One region of the Paenibacillus sp. FSL H8-0548 genome, then DNA from elsewhere that is predicted to be linked to it. Evidence: riboswitches for the same ligand, from Rfam matches in the RefSeq annotation. Region 1 holds a riboswitch; each other region holds the start of a gene.
What was found. A riboswitch is a leader RNA that binds a small molecule or an ion and turns the genes downstream of it on or off. The one in region 1 is predicted to bind cobalamin.
Positions count from the first base shown of each region.

Region 2: it holds a riboswitch for cobalamin, as region 1 does, so the genes downstream of both, MHI37_RS09845 (DUF4430 domain-containing protein) here and MHI37_RS20965 (S-layer homology domain-containing protein) in region 1, are expected to answer to the same signal.
Region 3: it holds a riboswitch for cobalamin, as region 1 does, so the genes downstream of both, MHI37_RS15310 (ABC transporter substrate-binding protein) here and MHI37_RS20965 (S-layer homology domain-containing protein) in region 1, are expected to answer to the same signal.

Region 1 covers NZ_CP152049.1:4,798,551-4,801,830, forward strand. The annotation lists gene MHI37_RS20960 (DUF4430 domain-containing protein) at 1-274, opposite strand, end outside; gene MHI37_RS20965 (S-layer homology domain-containing protein) at 298-1,914, opposite strand; cobalamin riboswitch at 2,063-2,264, opposite strand; gene MHI37_RS20970 (DUF6855 family protein) at 2,353-2,757, opposite strand; gene MHI37_RS20975 (beta-L-arabinofuranosidase domain-containing protein) at 2,815-3,280, opposite strand, start outside.
Region 2 covers NZ_CP152049.1:2,329,620-2,332,899, reverse strand. The annotation lists gene MHI37_RS09845 (DUF4430 domain-containing protein) at 1-1,843, opposite strand, end outside; cobalamin riboswitch at 1,994-2,190, opposite strand; gene MHI37_RS09840 (methyl-accepting chemotaxis protein) at 2,263-3,280, opposite strand, start outside.
Region 3 covers NZ_CP152049.1:3,622,677-3,625,956, forward strand. The annotation lists gene MHI37_RS15300 (sulfite exporter TauE/SafE family protein) at 1-553, shown strand, start outside; gene MHI37_RS15305 (hypothetical protein) at 567-1,010, opposite strand; cobalamin riboswitch at 1,206-1,360, shown strand; gene MHI37_RS15310 (ABC transporter substrate-binding protein) at 1,503-2,495, shown strand; gene MHI37_RS15315 (iron ABC transporter permease) at 2,500-3,280, shown strand, end outside.

The DNA of each region.
Region 1 (3,280 bases):
ATGGCAGCGGTGTTGCCTCAGGCTTTGCAGCATCTGCAGGCATTGGCGTCGCCGCTTCAGCGTTATCTGCTGTGCTTATCGGATCATCCTGCTGCAGATCATCAGAAATCGCCGAATCAGTCGTCTCAAGAGCGACCTCAGCCTCTATGCTGCTATTCGCCAGCTTCTCCGAGCTCTTCGGATAATTTCCGCCCCAGAAAAACGCAATAGCGAGCACGCCAATGATCAATAAAGCTGTCAACCATTTTTTGTTATTCATTTTTTTGTTATTCATTCACCCATTCGCTCCCTGCACCCTCATCCTTTTACATCCGTCATATCATATAGACCCGTTTGTCCTTTAACCATTCGCTCATAAGCAACAAGACTGTACAAGGCTTGATCCGATGCCATCAAATCCACTTCTCCGGGCTTCGCTCCGCCATTATCCGTTCCACCCTGCTTCACATGATAAAATCCTCCGTTTGGTGCAGCGAAGCTTAATAAAGCATCGATGGTGGAATATCCATTTTTAACAAATCTCGAATCCTGATGTGGATGAATGCCTAGGCCCGACAAAGCTACGATAACTTGAGCAACGCTCTCCGAGCTAACAGAGTCCCCGCTTGCAAACCCTCCATCTGCACTTTGTGCCTTCGACAGCCAGGTAATGGCACGATCTACGGCCGCTTTTACGTTATCCTTTGTTTCGTAATAAGGTGTAAGCCCCTGAATGACCATAGCTGTAACATCTGCATCTGCCGCATCAGCATTTGCGCCTAACGCCCATCCACCGTCCTGAAGCTCCCTGTTCAAAATAAAATCAATCAGAAGCTCTCTCGTGGTCTGCGTCTTCACGCCTGCAACAACTGGAATTTCATAGTGCTTGCTGTCGAGCGCAATAAGCGCGAAAATCGGACCGTTAATGCCCTGCTTGATTAACGTTTCATAGTCGGCAAGAGGTTCTCTTAGGCTGTAGCCTGCAACGTCGTCAATGTTTTTCCCAAGTGCGGTCAGCGCCAAAATAACTCTATCGTATTCCGTATATTTCACGCTATGAAGCTTGCCTGCTTTTTCCTTCATCGTTTTTTCTACATTCGATAAATAGTTAGCAAAATAGGCATCTGGAACCGCTGCACTTGAACGTGCCAGTGCTACGATAGTCCAATCACCGCCGACACTTGCAATAGCCGGATCAGTTACAGCCTTCTGCATAAAGGCTGCCGTTTGAATGATCTGCTTCGTTATCGCATCTATTTTGTCAGGATCTGTCTCGTTCTCAGCAGGCTTTTCTGCTAGCTTGTAATCGTAGGCTCTCATCGCTACAACGGCCGCCATTTCTCTCGTTACAGAAGCCTTTGGCTGGAAGCCTGATTGATCGCCCGTCATTAATTCAAAAGCAACAATTGTTTCAATATCTGCCTTCGCCCAAGCGGCGGCCGCATCTATATCTTTAATGACTGCTGGTGACTTAATGGGCTCGATCGCCAATGCCCTCACGAGAGTTGCTGCCAATTGCTCACGGGTAATACTCTCATTCGGATTAAACCTTTCATTAAAGCCGGACATATATCCCGCATGATCAGCCGCCGTCACATAAGGATAAAACCAATCCTTTTTCGCAACATCAGTAAAATTCCCAGCCCTGTCCAAGGTCATATCCAGCTTAAGAACAGAGACTAGCATTTTAGCAAACTCTGCTCTTGTAACCGCAGCCTTCGGATTAAATTTCCCATTGCTGCCTTGCACGAAGCCATTTTGCGTAGCATCGCCGATCGCGCTGTATGCCCAATCAGAGAAGGCATCTGCATCCGTATACAAATGGTGTAAATCAACACGGCTTGCAGCACTCGCTGCATCCCTGCTCCAAAAGCCCGTTGAAAGAAGCAAACTTATAACTAAAGCCCACGCCACAAACCTATTTTTTCTCATCATAAAATCTTCCTTCCCTATCTAGTCCTATATTGTTATGACATCAGAGCATCAAAAAAAACCTCACAACAGGAATAGTTAAGAGGTTTACTAGCGGGTGCAATTAAAGGATTCATGCACTAATAAACACCTTCCTATCCATCGTAGAGTTAACGGTGTATGAGAAACAGGCAGGTATTCTGACTTAGAATCATCACCCTTACAGCTTTCCACCGCTTCTCAGTGGCATGCTTGCAAGGACTCCTCTTTCACAGTGGCGGGACCGTGTGGGATTTTCACCCTCTTCCCTTTTAACCAATGGATGCTTTCACTCAAAATAAAACATCATTGGCACCTTTTTCTCCTATTCAATTTTCTTGCTCATCATATCGAATTATGGACCTTTTGTCTATGTAAAAACAACAGCCAAGGATTCTAAAATAGCATCCTTGGCCGCTGCTTTTATATTGATTTCATACGATTGCTTCTTGGCTTATGCTCTACTTCTGCAAGTCCTAATTCCTCCATCAATGGCGGTATGTACATGCCAAATCTACCTCGGAAGCCTTTTTTCAAGCCATACCAGCCGCCAAGCGGATTTTCAGGCGAACGTCCCCACGCCTCGACAGTCCCTTCTTTTGCAGGCTTTTGCTCATCTGCACTGCCTAGCTCTATCCAGTCGTTATGCCCCTTTAGCATGGCAGTTAAATCCGCAATACAACGATAATCATAATGCAAAACCGTTTTCCCTACCGTGCACACTAAAATTTCAATACCATCTTTTTCGTCTTTGTACATTTCGTATTCTGACGACTGCGGTGGAGTTTTTAATTTCCAAGGATTATCCTTTGTACCCAATATGCTCATGTTATCCATTCTCCTTTTCGATTACGGCTCACACACGGACAAGAATACGCTATTTTCTTAATTCGGTAAATGGTTTTCTGTCATAAGCGGAAAATATACGGTATAGCTTTCATCCTTTATTTCATACAGAGGAACAAACCGAATGCCCCTCTCCTGCCCTCTCGTACGGTAATAGCCAGAGTTCCACCAGCTATGGTTACGTTCCCGATCTGGGACGAGCAGAGTTTCCAGCTGCTCAGCATTTCCAATCAGCCGCCGCTGCTCATCCACCAGCCCTGCGAGTACGATCGGACCATCCATAAAGGCATAAGTTCCCGCTTCGCCTGGCAGCTGTTCAGCCCTCAGTGCCTTCGGAAGCTCGACACGTACAATGTCTCCATCCTCCCATTCACGCTCAAGCATCACATAGGAGGTAGGCTGCCAATCACCCTCCTGCTCCACACCGTTGATCGAGATCACGGCTTTCTCTTGCAGCCACCACGGAAGTCTCAGCTTTAGGCAGAACTGCTCTTTTAAAGAAAGT
Region 2 (3,280 bases), 2.5 Mb from region 1:
GCGCAGCTCCATTGACTTCAAACATCCAGCCATCCCAGCCGCCAAGGCTGCCCGCTGCCTGACCGTCAATCGCATTCACATAAGGACCGAAGCTGCTATTTACGATCTCATAGCTAATCTTTGGAACTGCTTGATCAAGAGCTTTCTTCAACAAATCTAGCGCTGTTGTCGGATTTTCAGTGTTTTTAATTTTAACTTCTTGTGCTGCAAAAATTGCCCCTGATATCCCGTCAACCTGCAGACTAGCTTTTACCGGAATTCTCAGAGTAATCGTATTACTCTTTTGCTTACTAATTAATGCCGCTGATAATGCTTGAATCGTAATCGGCTCACTCGTTACTTGACCATGAAGCTGAATTCTAACGGTTTGGTTATTTACACTCGTTATAGATTGAACCGTTAGGTCTGCTGAGTTTGTATTAATAATCCAATTCTCAGCGGAAATGGCCTCACTGCTGAAATCATCTCCTACAAGTGTAACATCAACATAGGGATCAGTTGTGCCGCCTGCCAGCTCTGCCGCGGTCGCAATAGCTGGGTAACGACTATAATAGAATCGAACCTTATCATTTTCTTTGAGCTGGTATTCTCCTGCACCTACATCTGGTGCAGCTCCATTAACCTCGTACATCCAGCCATCCCAGCCGCCAAGGGAGCCCGCTTCTTGCTCGTCTATTCCTTGTACATATGGACCATAGCTGCTATTTACAATGTTGTAAAGGATAGCAGGTGTTGCTTTGTCTAGTGCGTACTTAAGCGCATCTAAAGCCGTTGCCGAGTTCGTACTTTGCGGAACAGAAACGATATTTTTCTCGTAAATACGATCAGAAATGCCGTCTACTTCTACCGAAACCCGAACTGGCAGTTTAATATCAGCGAAGCGATGCCATACCGTCTTCTGATATTTGGTATCTAGTAATGCGATAAGTGACTGATTAGTCGCCATAGCATCTGCATTTGACTGACTTTCTAAATATTTGAAAGCCCCATTCTGCACTTGGAAAAGTGCATAGGAATCCAGAATACTGTTGCCATTATCAGTCCACGCATCTGATAAAACATCCTCTCCAATTGCTGTCAAGCCCGTTACGACTGCTGACATGCTGTTGGAGTTGTTGCCAAACATTACATGTTCTCCGTTTAATTGCTTTGTTTTTAAAAATGCTTTTAATTTTACAATTGCACTTTGAACAGCACTATCATTCTGATAATTTCCTAGCGCAAGTAACCCCATACCTGTCATATCAGCGTCAGAAGTCGTTCCGAAGAAAGCAAAGCCCCCGTCTGAAAGCTGTTTACTCAACAAATAATCTACAGCCTTCTGCTTAGCCGCTGCATCCCACGTACCGACAGAGCTTCCCAGCTTCGCTCCTGTATCAAGTGCAAGCATTGCCCACATATGCCTGTTTGTCAATCCATTTCCAATTGCCCCTGTAGTTGCATTTTGCTGAGCAGCAAGCTCTGCATACAGATTACGATTGGTTTCCCAGGCATGTGCAGGATCTTCCCCCATAGCTAGCAAACCAAAGATGTAATTGATATGCTCGGTTCCTGATGCGGTCGGCAGCAATCCTTGATCAGTTTTATACCAAGGCGGAAGCTGCCAGCTGCCGTCACTTAAATTTTGACCCGCACCCCAAAGTGCAACGAGATCCCACCAAGAGGTCAGTTCTGTATTTCTATTTTTATAATAATCAACAGTCTTCTCAATCATCGTATTTAATGAAGTGTTGTCTGTATGATCTGCCGCTTTACTTACCTGTGGTGCAAATAACCCAAAAATTAGAACAAAAACCAACATAGCAGGAAGCATCTTTTTCATAAATCTATTAAATGTAATCAAAGCTTTCTCTCCTTTTTCATCATATGTAAACAAAAAAAAAACACCTTTCCGTATTGGCAAGATGTTTGGTCATACCTGTGTATTCACGCATAGGCCTACTTATACCTATTGCAAAACACAAATAAACATCTCCCTCCCATCCTCGTGAGAAATATAGAGCGCTTCTATGGCAGGTCTCCTGGCTTCGCTTCATTGCCAAACTATCTCCTTCCCGTCTTAAATAGACAGTGGATTAACTGATAGTCAGCTCTGCGATACAGTGGCGGGACCGCGTCGGACTTTGACCGAACTTCCCTATTAAGCTGCATACGAATATTTACGGCAGCACCATACAAGCTATTCTATTAAATTGTAAGTAGTTGATTTGTGAATTGTATCAGATATAGCTGATTAAACAAAGGGCTTATTGCAAAAAAAGTTTATTCAATCCTAAACCGCTCAATAGATCTCCGCAGCTCCTCGGAGAGCTCATTCACTGACGAGGCTAGCGCTAGCGTCTCTTCGGCAAGCTGATTTTGATGCTCCGTGTCAGCCGCTGATTGGGCAGCATGGACCGAAGTATCCTTTGCTACTTGAGCCATTGTATCAACAGAGGCACTGACCTGTTCACTGCCTGCCGCCATTTCCTGAGTCGAAGCAGATACGTCCTGAATTTGCAGCGTAACCTGACGGGACTCCTTCCAGATCGTATCGAAGGAATCCTTCAGCTCGTGTACGATCCTCATTCCTTGCTCCATCTCCTGCTCCCCCGTATTTACTGCGCCGACCGCGTCTGCGGTTAAGGCAAGCACTTCATTGATCGTTTCTGCAATATGACCGGCATGATTCGATGCCTGCTCCGCAAGCTTCCTCACCTCGCCTGATACGACTGCGAACCCTCGGCCATACTCGCCAGCATGAGCTGCTTCAATAGCCGCATTCAGCGCCAGTAAATTCGTCTGATTCGCAATAGCCGCAATGGTGCCTGCCATTTCTTGAATTTCAGATGAGCGCTCATTAAGCTGTCCGATGACACGCGAGATAGCAGCAGTTGCCGTGCCTAATCTCTCCATCTGCCCAACAGCGTTATTCGCTTTTTCATGGCCCTCCTCGGCAGCAGCCAGCATATCGCTTGATGCTTCCGCCATTATGTTTGAGGAAAAAGCAATTCTTCCAACACTTGTAGCCATATCCTCCATCGACCTCGCAACCTCAACAGCACCATCTGCTTGATTCTCCGCGCCAATCGCCATTTCGTTAACCGTAGAGGCAAGCTGGGACGAGAGCTCTCTGCTCTGATGCGAGCCTACGCTCAGCTTGCCAGCATAATCTGACACCGAGACTGCATTGTAGCGAATCGTACGCATCAAATCTTGCATATGCTCAATAAAACGGTTGATTTCCACTCCCAGCAGCGTAATTTCATCATTGCCTTTATTCTCTATTCGATAGGTAAGA
Region 3 (3,280 bases), 1.2 Mb from region 1:
GCTCCTTTATAATGCAGGTCGAATATTATCTTATACCTTGCTGGGAAGTGTGATGGGTGCTGTTGGCTCCTTCGTCGATGTAGCAGGCAGACTCGCAGGGGTACAGGGCTTAGCTTCTATTATAGGCGGCTGCTTCTTGCTGCTCTGGCTGTGGAGGAGATTTCAGCTGCCATTCATGCATCGATTATCGGCCTTTCTCCATAAGCGCTTGGCTGGGGGAGTACAGCGGTCAGAAAGTCAAGAAACTAGACATTTGCTCGCTACGGGAATTTCGTTCGGTTTTTTGCCCTGCGGCCTGACCTATGCGATGCAAATGACGGCAGCCTCCACGGGATCATGGCTCGAAGGGGCGGCCGTCATGGCCTTATTCGGTTTATCAACCTTTCCTGCGTTAGCGGCGGCTGCATCTATCGCAGCATTCGCAAACAAAAAGTGGCGTCGGTTTATGAGGAAAGCGAGTGTAGCAACGGCTTTAGCTGTTGGAATCATCTCGATATTGCGAGGACTGGCCGCTAACGGCTTTATTCCTTCTATTAATCCGTGGCTGTGGTAAGAAAGCAATGCTGCTAATGAATCGCTTGCAGCACTCTAACGAGGGTGTAGCTATGCTCTGCTTTTTCCAGCGTTATTGTTGCTTTCCATTTGCCTGCCATCAAAGGTATTCCTTCACCAGAATACTTTCCTGGCAGAACTTCAGTCATTTGAAATTCATAATCTCCACAAACCATATTCAGCATTTCAAGCTTGACGGAAAGAATTGCACCCTGCAAGGGAGCACCCGTTAGATCTGTAAGGCCAACCTCGAAGTGGTTTTCTTGAAGCACCTTGGCAGGGTAGGCATCTATCTCCCAAACAGCTTGACCAAGCTCAAATGTATGTTCTGTAATTGGGGGAGCAGCTTTAGCTCCTGAACGGAGCCAAATAAATGTCAAGCTGGCAAGCAGCGCTAGCACAACAAATATGAGTATATATTTGATGAAGGGAGCATGTGCTTTTGGCTCAGACGTCATTTTTAATAAAAACCTCCTTCGCCTTAATCCGAATATCGCTCATTACGTTACCTATGCGGTGAATGCTGTGAGCAGAACTGGTACCCTTCATTTCATATAGCTAGGTCAGTATTGGACAAATTTTATGGGTCAATGTTATATTTACTACTGATAATCTCATAGATTGAAGTGAACAGGTGCAGGAGCTAAGCGATGAGGATGAATGTCCACATAGATGGTCTTAGCTTACGCTTAATAGGGAAGCTCGGTGAAAATCCGGCACGGACCCGCCACTGTAAGGCACAGCAGCTATGCAATAGCAGCGCTGCAGCTGCCGAGTCAGAAAATCTGCCTGTTTATGTAACGCTTAAACCTACGTGGACTTGGGGAAAGTGTTGGAGAAGCTATTCGCTTAAGCTAACGGCTAAGCAGCGTATAACAGCATTTCTGACACCTTTGTCAGAGATGCTTTTTGTTGTTCATACGAAAAAAATTATGGGAGTGTAGTAAAAGATGATTGGAAAAAACAGTAATAGGATGAAGCTGTTATTCGCTTTGCTATTGTCGATGCTGGTTATGATTACAGCTGCATGCGGTGATGTCAAGGATACCGAGAACAAGCCAACAAATACAGCAAATCAATCTGGGCAAACAACGACGCATGAGCCTTCGCCAGAAGGGAGTGCCACTGTTTATCCCTTTACGATAAAGGATGATACAGGAGAAGAAATCACCTTTACGGAAGTGCCAACTAAGATCGTCACGCTTGCAGCTAGTGAAACAGAAGCCATTTATGCTATAGGCTCTGGCGGGCAGATTGTTGGAGTTGATGAATGGAGCAATTATCCAGAGGAGGTTGCGTCTAAGCCAAAGGTAGGCGATATCACGACTAATATTGAAGCGGTACTCGCCCTTGAGCCCGATCTTGTACTCGCATCATCGTCAATGAATACAGAAGCGATTGCGAAGCTTCGCGAGCTGAACATCAACGTTTATGCAACAGATCCGCTCACCTACGATGCAGTCATTGCCAAAATCGAAAATTTAGGCCATATTATGAATAAACCATCCGAGGCAGCTGCAATTGCTGAGCATATGAGCCTAGTAAAGCAGCAGGTAACTGAAGCGGTTAAGGATGCCGAGAAGAAGAAGGTATACTTAGAGTTCGATGCTGGCTGGACTGTAGGCTCCGGCACATTTCTTGATGAGCTTATTACGCTCGCTGGCGGCAGCAACATTTCCGGTTCGCTCCCAGGCTGGTACGAGATTAGCGCTGAGGATATCGTCAAGAAAAACCCAGAGTTTATTATATATCCTGCATTGAAGGAGGAGCCGAATCCTATCGTTGTGAGCATTGAAAGCCGCCCAGGCTGGAATGTCATCGATGCAGTGAAGAACAAGCATATGCATGCAGTGACCGAGGATCCGCTCGTACGCGTAGGACCGCGTCTTGCTGATGGTTTGCTGGAGCTTGCTAAAGTTATTCACCCGGATCTCGTAAAATAATAAAATGACATATAAATTGGTTTGGTATGGAGGAGCAGCTATGCTCCTTCTTGCTGTTTCTATCGTTGTCAGCCTTTCGATAGGATCAGCCGGCATCTCAGTAAGGGACGTATGGGGAATCATGCTGCATCAACTGCCTTGGCTGTCTGATCAGCCAGTTCCTTATTCGTCCGCAGAAATTGCAATCGTAACGCAGGTACGGCTCTCGCGCGTATTGCTTGCTGTCCTTGTTGGGGCATGCCTTGCACTAGCTGGTACTGGCTTTCAAGGAGTGCTTCGCAATCCGCTTGCTGATCCCTATACATTAGGGGTTGCCTCGGGCTGCTCAGTCGGCGCTGCATTTATTATTTTGTTCGGCTTGCAGACAGCGCTTGGCATGTGGACGATACCGCTCGTTGCATTCGGAACAGGAACAGTTACGTTGTTAGGCGTTTTCTGGCTGTCACGAAACAACGGGGTCATGCAGATTGAAACATTGATTTTGTCAGGAGTCATTTTACAAGCGTTTTTAGGCGCCTTTGTATCCTTCATGGTATCGATGTCGGAGGGCGTTGTGAACCAAATTTTGTTTTGGCTAATGGGTTCGCTAGCTATGCGCAGCTGGAGCAATGTTTATATGCTGCTTCCGCTTCTAGCACTAGGTCTGCCGATCTTGCTCTTATATGGTCAATCTCTAAATTTATTCGTGCTTGGCGAGCGGCATGCAGCCCATCTGGGCATACGCGTGGAACGCACAAAGCTAATTGTACTAATCAGCTCAACGCTATTAACAGCAGCTGCCGTAT